DNA from 3 places in the Pararhizobium sp. LjRoot235 genome. Region 2 is predicted to be linked to each of the others. Evidence: predicted binding sites of a transcription regulator. Region 2 holds the regulator's gene; each other region holds the start of a gene.
The links. Region 2 encodes LexA, which represses DNA repair genes until DNA is damaged. Its sites were predicted from a motif close to TGTTCNNNNTGTGTTCNG; they were not measured.

Region 1 (3,262 bases), 1.7 Mb from region 2:
AGATCGCCTCGGCCAGGTGGATGCGCCCGACCGTTGCCTTCGCGTCGAGATCGGCAAGCGTGCGGGCGACTTTCAGGACGCGGTGGTAGCCGCGCGCCGAAAATTTCATCTTTTCCGCGGCGTCGCGCAGCAATTGCAGGCCGCCGGCATCCGGCTCAGCCATCTTCTCGATCATGGATGTAGAGCAGCGCGCGTTCGAGAGGATGTCCGGCATGCCGAAGGCGATGAAGCGATCTGCCTGGATTTCGCGGGCACGGGCTACACGTCTTGCGACGACGGCACTCGACTCGGCCGGTGCCGGGCGGATAAGGTCGGCGGCGGTGACGGAGGGGACATCGATGCGGATATCGATCCGGTCCATCAGCGGGCCGGAAATGCGCCCCTGATAGTCGGCGACGCAACGGGGACCGCGGGCGCAGCTATGCCCCGGTTCGCCCGCCATGCCGCAGCGGCAGGGATTCATCGCGGCGACCAGCTGGATCGCGGCCGGATAGGTGACGCGGTGATTGGCGCGGGCGATGATGCATTCGGCCGTTTCGAGTGGCTGGCGCAGCGCATCGAGAACCTGTGGGGTAAACTCAGGAAACTCGTCGAGGAACAGCACGCCGTTATGGGCAAGCGAGGCCTCGCCCGGCTTGGCGCGCATGCCACCGCCGATCATCGCGGCCATCGTCGCCGAATGATGCGGCGTCCGGAAGGGTCGCCGGTCCGACAGCTTGCCGCCGGGCAGTTGCCCGGCGATCGAATGGATCATAGAGACTTCCAGCAGTTCGGCGGGCGATAGTGGCGGCAGGATGGAGGGAAGGCGAGCGGCAAGCATCGATTTGCCGGAACCGGGCGGCCCGACCATCAGGAGATTGTGGTTCCCTGCCGCTGCCACCTCCAGCGCCCGCTTGGCGCTTTCCTGGCCCTTGATATCGGCGAGATCAGGCATATTGGCAGCACTTGCGCGCACCGCCGGCTCCGGGCGGGAGAGAACCTGGGTTCCACGAAAATGGTTGGCGAGCGCGATCAGGCTGCGCGGAGCGAGAATATCTATCTCGGCACCCGCCCAGGCCGCCTCTGCGCCGCTGTCGGACGGGCAGATCAGCCCCTTGCCGAGGCCATTGGCGCCAATCGCGGCGGGCAGCGCGCCGGCGACGGCAGCGATCGTCCCGTCGAGATTGAGTTCACCGATAACGACGTAACCGCCAAGCGCATCCGCGGGAATGGCGCCAAGCGCCGCCATCAGGCCAAGCGCGATGGGAAGATCGAAATGGCTGCCTTCCTTTGGCAGGTCGGCCGGCGCGAGGTTGATGGTGACTTTCTTGGCGGGCAGCGACAGTCCAGAGGCATGCAGTGCCGCCTGGACGCGCTCCCGGCTTTCGGCCACTGCCTTGTCGGGAAGTCCGACGATCTGCATACCGACCTTGCCTGGCGCCACCATCACCTGGACGTCGACGGGCAGGCCTTCTATGCCCTGGAATGCAACCGTACTGACACGCGCGACCATGATTGCCCCTCTTACCGCGAGGCAGGCTCAACCCCTGCCACCACAACCTCTACCGGTTGTGTCGTGAAATCTTGCACGAATAGCGGAATAAAACAAGAACAATTATCGAACATGTCCAATGGCGATAATCGGCCAGGTTGAGGCAGGTTGCATTTCGCGAACGAAGCGGAACAACCGCGAACATCCGTGGGATGAGGCGGGCGTGCAACCGAGACATGCGAACGCCTCGGTTGGTTCTATTCTCTCAGGCGCGCTTGCGTTCGATCGCGTCCCAAAGAAGCGCGGCGATATCGGCGCCGCCGAACTTCTTCACTTCGCGGATGCCGGTGGGCGAGGTGACGTTGATCTCGGTCATGACGTCGCCGATGACATCTATGCCGACGAGCAGGAACCCACGCTCGCGCAGCGCGGGCCCGATGCGGGCGCAGATTTCCTTTTCCCGCTTGGTCAGTTCGCTCGGCTCGGGCTTGCCGCCGGCATGCATGTTGGAACGCGCGTCGTTTTCGGCCGGAACACGGTTGATCGCGCCGGCCGGTTCGCCGTCGACGAGGATGATGCGCTTGTCGCCCTTGCGCACGGCCGGAAGGTATTCCTGGGCGATGAACGGTTCGCGGAACATCTGGCCGAACATTTCCAACAGGGATGACAGGTTGCGGTCGTCGCGGGTCGAATGAAACACGCCGGCGCCGCCATTGCCATAGAGTGGCTTCAGGATGATGTCGCCCATCTCGGCGCGGAAGCTGGCGATCTCGGCCGGATCGCGGGTGATCAGCGTCTTCGGCATCAGGTCGGGAAATTCGGTGACGAAGATCTTCTCCGGCGAGTTGCGCACCCAGGCCGGATCATTGACGACGAGTGTCCTCGGGTGGACGCGCTCGAGCAGATGCGTCGAGGTGATATAGGCCATGTCGAAGGGCGGGTCCTGGCGCAAAAGCACCACGTCCATGGTCGACAGGTCGATGCGTTCGGCTTCGCCCAGCGTGTAGTGATCGCCCTTGACGTCGCGCAGCATCATCGGCTGCACGGTGGCGAAGACCTTGCCGTCGCGCAGCGACAACTGGTTCGGCGTGTAATGGAACAGCCTGTAGCCGCGCGCCTGCGCTTCGAGGCTGATGGCGAAGGTGCTGTCGCCAGCGATATTGATGCCCGAAACGTGATCCATCTGGATCGCGACATTGACGATTCTTGCCATGAGTCATTTCCTGTTGATCGTGGGCGTCGTTGAGAGAACCTGTCTATATCAAATGGCATCCGGGAAGCCAGACAGATTTCTACCGTCGTTTCCATCGAGCATGCCTTCCCGTTCACGCGGCGGCTTTTTCGCCCGTGGCTTGAAACATCTGCAGGTTCGCCGGCGACAAACGTCGGCGGGATCGGCCGGGGCACATCGGGTGCCTCAGATAGAATAGATAAATGACACGCGATGTGCCCCGTTTCAGTGTCTTTTACCGTCTTCTGCGCTTCTCCCTTGTGAGGAGAAACCTCCAATGCCCCGGCCCGGCCGCTTATCCGCCAGGCTTTTCAATGAGGCGGGGTCAGCCCTGGACCGTCAAAGACGGTGTGGCCACCCGGCACGCCCGGTTCATTTGCGAACCGGAGGAGAACCGCCTTTCACGCAGCCCCGGGGATTTCGCGCGCGTTCCGCCAAACCATCCGGGCACCAGCCCCACCTCGCCGGCAACGCAAACCGGTGTATCCGTGGTGGGACGGGAAGAGTATGGCACGGGTGCAAAGGGCGGGGATGGACGGGGATGAGTTTTCAGGCATTTT
Region 2 (3,262 bases):
CGCGAACGCCGGTGCTATTACTCGCCGCTCGGTTCGATCCTGCGTGACATACATGCATCCCTTCAGGGTGGAATGCCTGGAGCATCTGGCTGCCCCGACGACCAGCGCCAGACGCGTCTTCCGCCGCAACCACGAAATTTCTATATGACCCAGCGGCTCCCTCTTTTCCATCACCGTCATCCTCAAATCCGATGAGATTTTACGAAGACAATTTCGCGCCTGTTGTTCCGCGGGAACTAACCCGCGCGGGTGGTCCGGCAGCGCGAAGTTTTGAGAGCTGGAGCGGAACTTTCTAACCGGAATCACGCGATAACGATTCACTCGATCGTCAAATCGTGCTAGGTTCGAGGTAGAGGCAGACCACATCGGTTGTTGCGAGCCGTTTCTGTTTGCCTGCCGGATCGTCCAGTACCGTCTGGGACTGGGATTTGACCCATCCGCGGTGAAGGAGAGCACCATGCATTACAGCGTGCAGTTTTTCACCTGGACGCCCAAAGAGGGCGTCCATCAAGTCGGCTCGACGGTCGAGATCGATGCGGTCAATCCAAAACTCGCGGCCGTGTCACTTTTGGGCCTCCGGCTGGATGAGACCGGTACGGCCAGGAAACTGGCAGTCCGCGTCTGGAATGCGCCGGATGACAGCAAGGTCGATTGCGAATGCTTCTACTATCATTGATCGCCGGCCGCATTCCGCAATGCTAAATTCTCCTGCATTTCGTCGCCATTGATTCGGAGTTTCAACCGGAGTGCATCGTCATCGCCAGCGCGCCGCCGCGCCGCATTTGGAACGCGTTTTTACCGGTTTCGCGAAACGTCGGAATTGCTCTTTTAACGCGGCGAGACACGCGTTATCGGTCCCATCGGCGTAAACATCACGCCGATATCCGTTCATGGCGGCGTGATGGAACACGGTTGCCAACATGGTTGAAGCGGCGACCCTATCCAATTGTGAATATTGTGGAAAATTTTGGAGGCCTCGCCCGGAATTGAACCGGGGTACAAGGATTTGCAGTCCTCTGCGTCACCACTCCGCCACGAGGCCTCGTAACGATCATCTCTTAATCGTGTGACGGGCGTTTAGACCGATTTCCCATCCAGTGCAAGACGCCTTGGCCGAATTCCAGTTTTTTCTCATGGGAGAAACCTGTCTCCCACCCGTTGCCGGTTCGCGTCGCGAGGAAAAGACCGCACATTGCTGATACCAAACCGCCGGCGACTACTGTCGGGCCCCCGCTAACGTCAATTTTCAAAGAAAATCAGCCGCCTGTATCCCCGGCGCGCGGACGCAGGTTTGCCGCTCAATGGTAACGTCGGATCAGGCCCACGAGCTTGCCTTGGATCTTGACCCGGTCGGGACCAAAAATCCGGGTTTCGTAGGCGGGGTTGGCAGCCTCGAGCGCGATCGATGCGCCCTTGCGGCGAAACCGCTTCAGCGTTGCCTCCTCATCGTCCACCAGGGCGACGACGATCTCTCCGGGACTGGCGCTGTTGGTATTGCGTATGATGACGGTGTCGCCGTCGAGAATGCCGGCCTCGATCATCGAATCGCCGCGAACTTCCAGTGCATAATGTTCGCCGGTTCCGACCATCTCGAGCGGTACAGAAATATCGTGCGTATTGTTCTGGATCGCCGAGATCGGCACACCGGCTGCGATTCGCCCCATGACGGGGATCGAGACGGAGCTATTCTCATTGCTGGCCGCGACCGGTTTGGCGGCGACTGGCGCCGGCGGAGCGCCGCGGCTGCCCTGGATGACGCTCGGCGAAAAGCCGCGCTTGGGCTGCAGGCTCATGGAATAGGCCTCCGGGAGCCTGATGACTTCAAGCGCGCGTGCCCGGTTCGGCAGGCGCCGGATGAAGCCCCGCTCCTCGAGCGCCATGATCAGCCGATGAATGCCGGATTTCGAAGCGAGATCCAGCGCGTCCTTCATCTCGTCGAAGGACGGCGGCACGCCCGATTCCTTCATTCTTTCGTGAATGAACAGAAGCAGTTCCTGTTGCTTGCGGGTCAGCATGAAAGATCACTCCGGAAATCGAGAAACAAATCAAGAACGAACACTATATGTTCCATATGTGTTCCGCAAGTCCCATAATTCGTTGAACCTTTTCAAGGTGCGAGTTTTTGGGCTTGCGGCGCCGAAAACCGGCATTCAGCGCTCTCACCGCCGATGTCCGCCTTTGCTGAGCGGAACATTTGCCCCGTCCGGCCGTTTTCCGCTCATGTTGAAACCTGTGGCGGCGGCACGGTCTGCTTCCAGGAGGCAGGGATGGTCGTCAATGGACGCGGTAACAAGATTTCGCCCGAAGACACGAACCGGGTGGTGAAGATCAGCGGTGTCGAAGCCCGGCAAGGACCGCTTGGCCGCCCGGTGCTGATGGTTCTCATCGCCAGCCTGGTGCTTGCCCTCATTGCCTGGGCGGGCGCAGAGATATTCGGCGAAAGCACCGACAATGATGCGGCGACACGGATAGAGGAAACCACGCCGGCGGCCAAGGACACCGATCAGGGCGCCGTCGACAATGCTCCGGCGACCGGGGAACAGATGCAGCCGGCCCCGGTCGACAAGGATCCGACCCCACAAACCGGTTCCAGCGGCTAGGGCCATTGGCACCTCATCGAATAAAGGCCTACGACGACCCTTGCAGCCGGGCCCTTGCAGAGTGGCGCAGATTTTACGGCGTCTGCCGCTTGCGCGCCCACCAGACGGAAAGTTTGCGGCGCTGCCGCCGGACGAAGGCGAGGTCATGCGACAGCACGATCAGGCCCAGCGGCACCATCCAGAAGCCCAGAACCGGCAGGAAGCCGAGGATACCGCCAAAGAGCAGCGCGGCGCCAAGGGTGATACGCAAGGTCCGCGACTTTGGCAGGCGCAGGCGCCACGCCCCGAGAATGAGTTCATGTCTGCTCGCATCGATACCGAATTTTTTCGTTTTCTGCGCTTCTGCCATAAACTCACCTGCCTTGCTCTCGATGCCGTACACCATAGCGCGGATTTGCGTGCGGCTCTTCCAGTGCGCGGCCTTCCCGGATGGGGAGTTCTCCACAGTCAGACAAGATTGTGCACTTTTTTTGAAAAACCGCTTGGCAAATCGGTAAAGCATTTGTATTAGCAGCCTCACTTCTGCAGCGCGCAGATGATCCCTGGTAGCTCAGCGGTAGAGCATTCGACTGTTAATCGACAGGTCGCCGGTTCGAATCCGGCCCGGGGAGCCAGTTTCAAAGGGCTGCACTTATGGTGCGGCCCTTTTTTCTTTGCATTTT
Region 3 (3,262 bases), 2.1 Mb from region 2:
GTGACAATTATCCGTTAGGCATTCGCTCCGGCCCCGCGGCCGGAGCAGACTTCACCGCAAGAGCCGGGAGAATTGTGCTTACGCTTGCGAGCACAGGCATCGGGCCAAGAACGAGGTAACAGGGAGAGACGGATGAGCAGAGTAGCATTGGTCACTGGCGGGTCGCGCGGCATCGGCGCGGCCATATCCATCGCCTTGAAGGGCGCCGGATACAAGGTCGCGGCAAACTACGCCGGCAATGACGAGAAGGCGCAGGCCTTTACCGCCGAAACCGGTATCGCGACCTACAAGTGGGACGTTTCCGACTACGCGGCTTGCGCTGCCGGCATCGCCACGGTTGAGGCCGATCTCGGCCCGATCGAAATTCTCGTCAACAATGCTGGGATTACCCGCGACGCCATGTTCCACAAGATGACGCCGGAGAACTGGAAGGACGTCATCAACACCAATCTCAGCGGCCTTTTCAACATGACGCATCCAATCTGGACCGGCATGCGTGACCGCAATTTCGGCCGGGTGATCAATATTTCCTCGATCAATGGCCAGAAGGGCCAGATGGGCCAGGTCAATTATTCAGCAGCCAAGGCCGGTGATCTCGGTTTCACCAAGGCGCTTGCCCAGGAGGGCGCTGCCAAGGGCGTCACCGTCAACGCCATCTGCCCCGGTTATATCGGCACGGAAATGGTCCGCGCCATCCCTGAAAAGGTGCTGGCGGAACGCATCATCCCGCAGATTCCTGTCGGACGCCTCGGCGAGCCGGAGGAGATCGCCCGTATCGCCGTGTTCCTCGCCTCAGACGACGCGGGCTTCATCACCGGTTCGACGATCTCCGCCAATGGCGGCCAGTTCTTCGTCTGATCAAATTGATTCCTGCTGTTGCGAACGGCGCCCTTGTGGCGCCGTTCCGCGTTATCAAAGCTGCGTTGGTCTCCGACTTGTTTCCGCTACGATGGGAGTTTGTCAGCTTCGGAAGGCAAAGTTAACGCCACGACGGGAATCTGGCAAAAGACTCAAATTTTCCTATGTTAAATACCCGTTACTCCCACCATATCTTGTGGGGAACAATTCGGGACATTTCCAGCGTCGCGATTGTCGCCGATTCGTTCGACCTTTGAACACAGCATCGGCAATCGATGCGCCGCGGCGAACTGACTAGTCGACTTGGTTAAATTTTTCTGATTTTTCAGTTATTTGGATTCTGAATCTCACGAAGTGCAGGATGCGACCGAAGCCAATGTCCGCACCCGTTTTCGCCTGGAAATGACGATTCAGCATCTGGTGAGAATCCGGCTCAGAAAATCAATATCTAGCAGTGAACAAAAGATGAATCGGAGGGAGTCAGCGATTCGTCTCCGATTCGTTCCATGGCTGTTCCGATTCCGGCAAATGCGGGTGGAAATGCAGACAGCAAGCCCCATTTGCAGTATTTCATGCTCCGGCACCCTTGCGTTTATGTTGTTGTATGGGCATGTGTGCTGCGCCGGTTGAAACGGCTTTTCCGCCGTGAATGGCCTTCGCAGAGTGAAAGTGCGCAGGATCGAGACAGTGCCTGACCAACCCATGATCTTGAGCGGCCGCGGCGTGATCGCGGTCCTCGGCCCCACCAACACCGGTAAGACGCATTATGCGATCGAGCGCATGGTCGCGCATGAATCCGGCGTGATCGGATTGCCGCTGCGGCTGCTTGCCCGCGAGGTTTATACGCGCCTCGTCGAAAAGGTCGGCGCCCACAATGTCGCGCTTATCACCGGCGAGGAGAAGATCACGCCGCATATGGCGCGCTTCTCGGTTTGCACCGTCGAGGCCATGCCGCGCGAGACCAAGGCGGCGTTCGTGGCGATCGACGAGGTACAGCTCGCCGGCGATCTCGAGCGCGGCCATATCTTCACCGACCGGTTGATGCATCTGCGCGGCAGAAGCGAAACCCTGCTTCTCGGTGCCGCGACCATGCGGCCGATCCTTGAACACCTGCTGCCGGGCATTACCGTCGTCGAGCGGCCGCGACTGTCGCAGCTTCTCTATGCTGGCTCGAAGAAAATCACCCGTTTGCCGCAGCGCACGGCGATCGTCGCCTTCTCGGCGGAAGAGGTCTATGCGATCGCCGAACTGATCCGCCGCCAGCGGGGAGGTGCTGCCGTCGTGCTCGGCGCCCTGTCACCCCGCACGCGCAACGCGCAGGTTGCGCTCTACCAGGCGGGCGACGTCGAATATCTGGTGGCGACCGACGCGATCGGCATGGGATTGAACCTCGATGTCGATCACGTCGCCTTTGCCCAGGATCGCAAGTATGACGGCTATCAGTTCCGCAATCTCAACCCGGGCGAACTGGCGCAGGTTGCCGGTCGCGCCGGCCGCCACCTGCGCGACGGCACCTTCGGCGTCACCTCGCGAGTAGAACCGTTCGACAACGAACTCGTCCACCGCATCGAATCACACCAGTTCGACCCGGTGCGGGTGCTGCAATGGCGCTCCAAGGCGCTTAACTTCGCCTCGCTTGCGGCCTTGAAGAAAAGCCTCGATGCCCCGCCGGCGGTAAACGGGCTGACGCGGGCGTTACCGGCGGTGGACCAGCAGGCGCTGGATTATCTTTCGCATTATCCGGAAATCTCCGGTGTCGCAACGACACCGGAGCGTGTAGAAAAGCTCTGGGAGGCCTGTGCGCTTCCCGACTATCGGCGCATAACGCCGGCGCAACATGCCGATCTGATATCGACCATCTATGCCGATCTCGTCCGGCGTGGCACAGTGAACGAAGATTTCATGGCCGAACAGGTTCGCCGCGCGGACCAAACGGATGGTGAAATCGACACATTGTCCGCGAGAATTGCACAAATCAGGACATGGACCTATGTATCCAACCGTCCGGGGTGGCTTGCCGATCCGACACACTGGCAAGAAAAGACGCGGGAAATCGAAGATCGATTGTCTGACGCGTTACATGAAAGGTTGACGAAACGCTTTGTTGATCGCAGGACATCTGTGCTCATGAAGCGCCTGAGAGAGAATGCGATGCTGGAAGCTGAAATCAGTGTAAATGGCGATGTCTTCGTTGAAGGACATCATGTGGGACAATTGGCCGGGTTCCGTTTCACGCTGGCGGCAGTGACCGACGGTCTCGACGCGCGCGCGGTGCAGGCTGCCGCACAGAAGGCGCTGGCGCTGGAATTCGAAGCACGGGCAGCGCGCCTGCATGCGGCGGGTAACGCCGATCTGGCGCTGGCTTCCGATGGTCTCGTGCGCTGGCTCGGCGATCCCGTCGCGC

Region 1: ACSQ2Z_RS20415 (YifB family Mg chelatase-like AAA ATPase) is a predicted target of LexA. The motif match lies at 1,587-1,604, and genes of this name have one in related genera.
Region 3: ACSQ2Z_RS01985 (helicase-related protein) is a predicted target of LexA. The motif match lies at 1,359-1,376, and genes of this name have one in related genera.

The regions. Positions count from the first base shown of each region.
Region 1 is NZ_CAXUSP020000001.1:4,150,136-4,153,397, reverse strand. Features, by position in the region: gene ACSQ2Z_RS20415 (YifB family Mg chelatase-like AAA ATPase) at 1-1,492, opposite strand, end outside; gene gshB (glutathione synthase) at 1,737-2,684, opposite strand.
Region 2 is NZ_CAXUSP020000001.1:2,476,458-2,479,719, reverse strand. Features, by position in the region: gene ACSQ2Z_RS11865 (hypothetical protein) at 458-676, shown strand; tRNA gene ACSQ2Z_RS11860 (tRNA-Cys) at 969-1,042, opposite strand; gene lexA (transcriptional repressor LexA) at 1,299-2,015, opposite strand; gene ACSQ2Z_RS11850 (hypothetical protein) at 2,268-2,600, shown strand; gene ACSQ2Z_RS11845 (hypothetical protein) at 2,674-2,949, opposite strand; tRNA gene ACSQ2Z_RS11840 (tRNA-Asn) at 3,140-3,214, shown strand.
Region 3 is NZ_CAXUSP020000001.1:412,036-415,297, reverse strand. Features, by position in the region: gene ACSQ2Z_RS01995 (acetyl-CoA C-acetyltransferase) at 1-4, shown strand, start outside; gene phbB (acetoacetyl-CoA reductase) at 133-858, shown strand; gene ACSQ2Z_RS01985 (helicase-related protein) at 1,561-3,262, shown strand, end outside.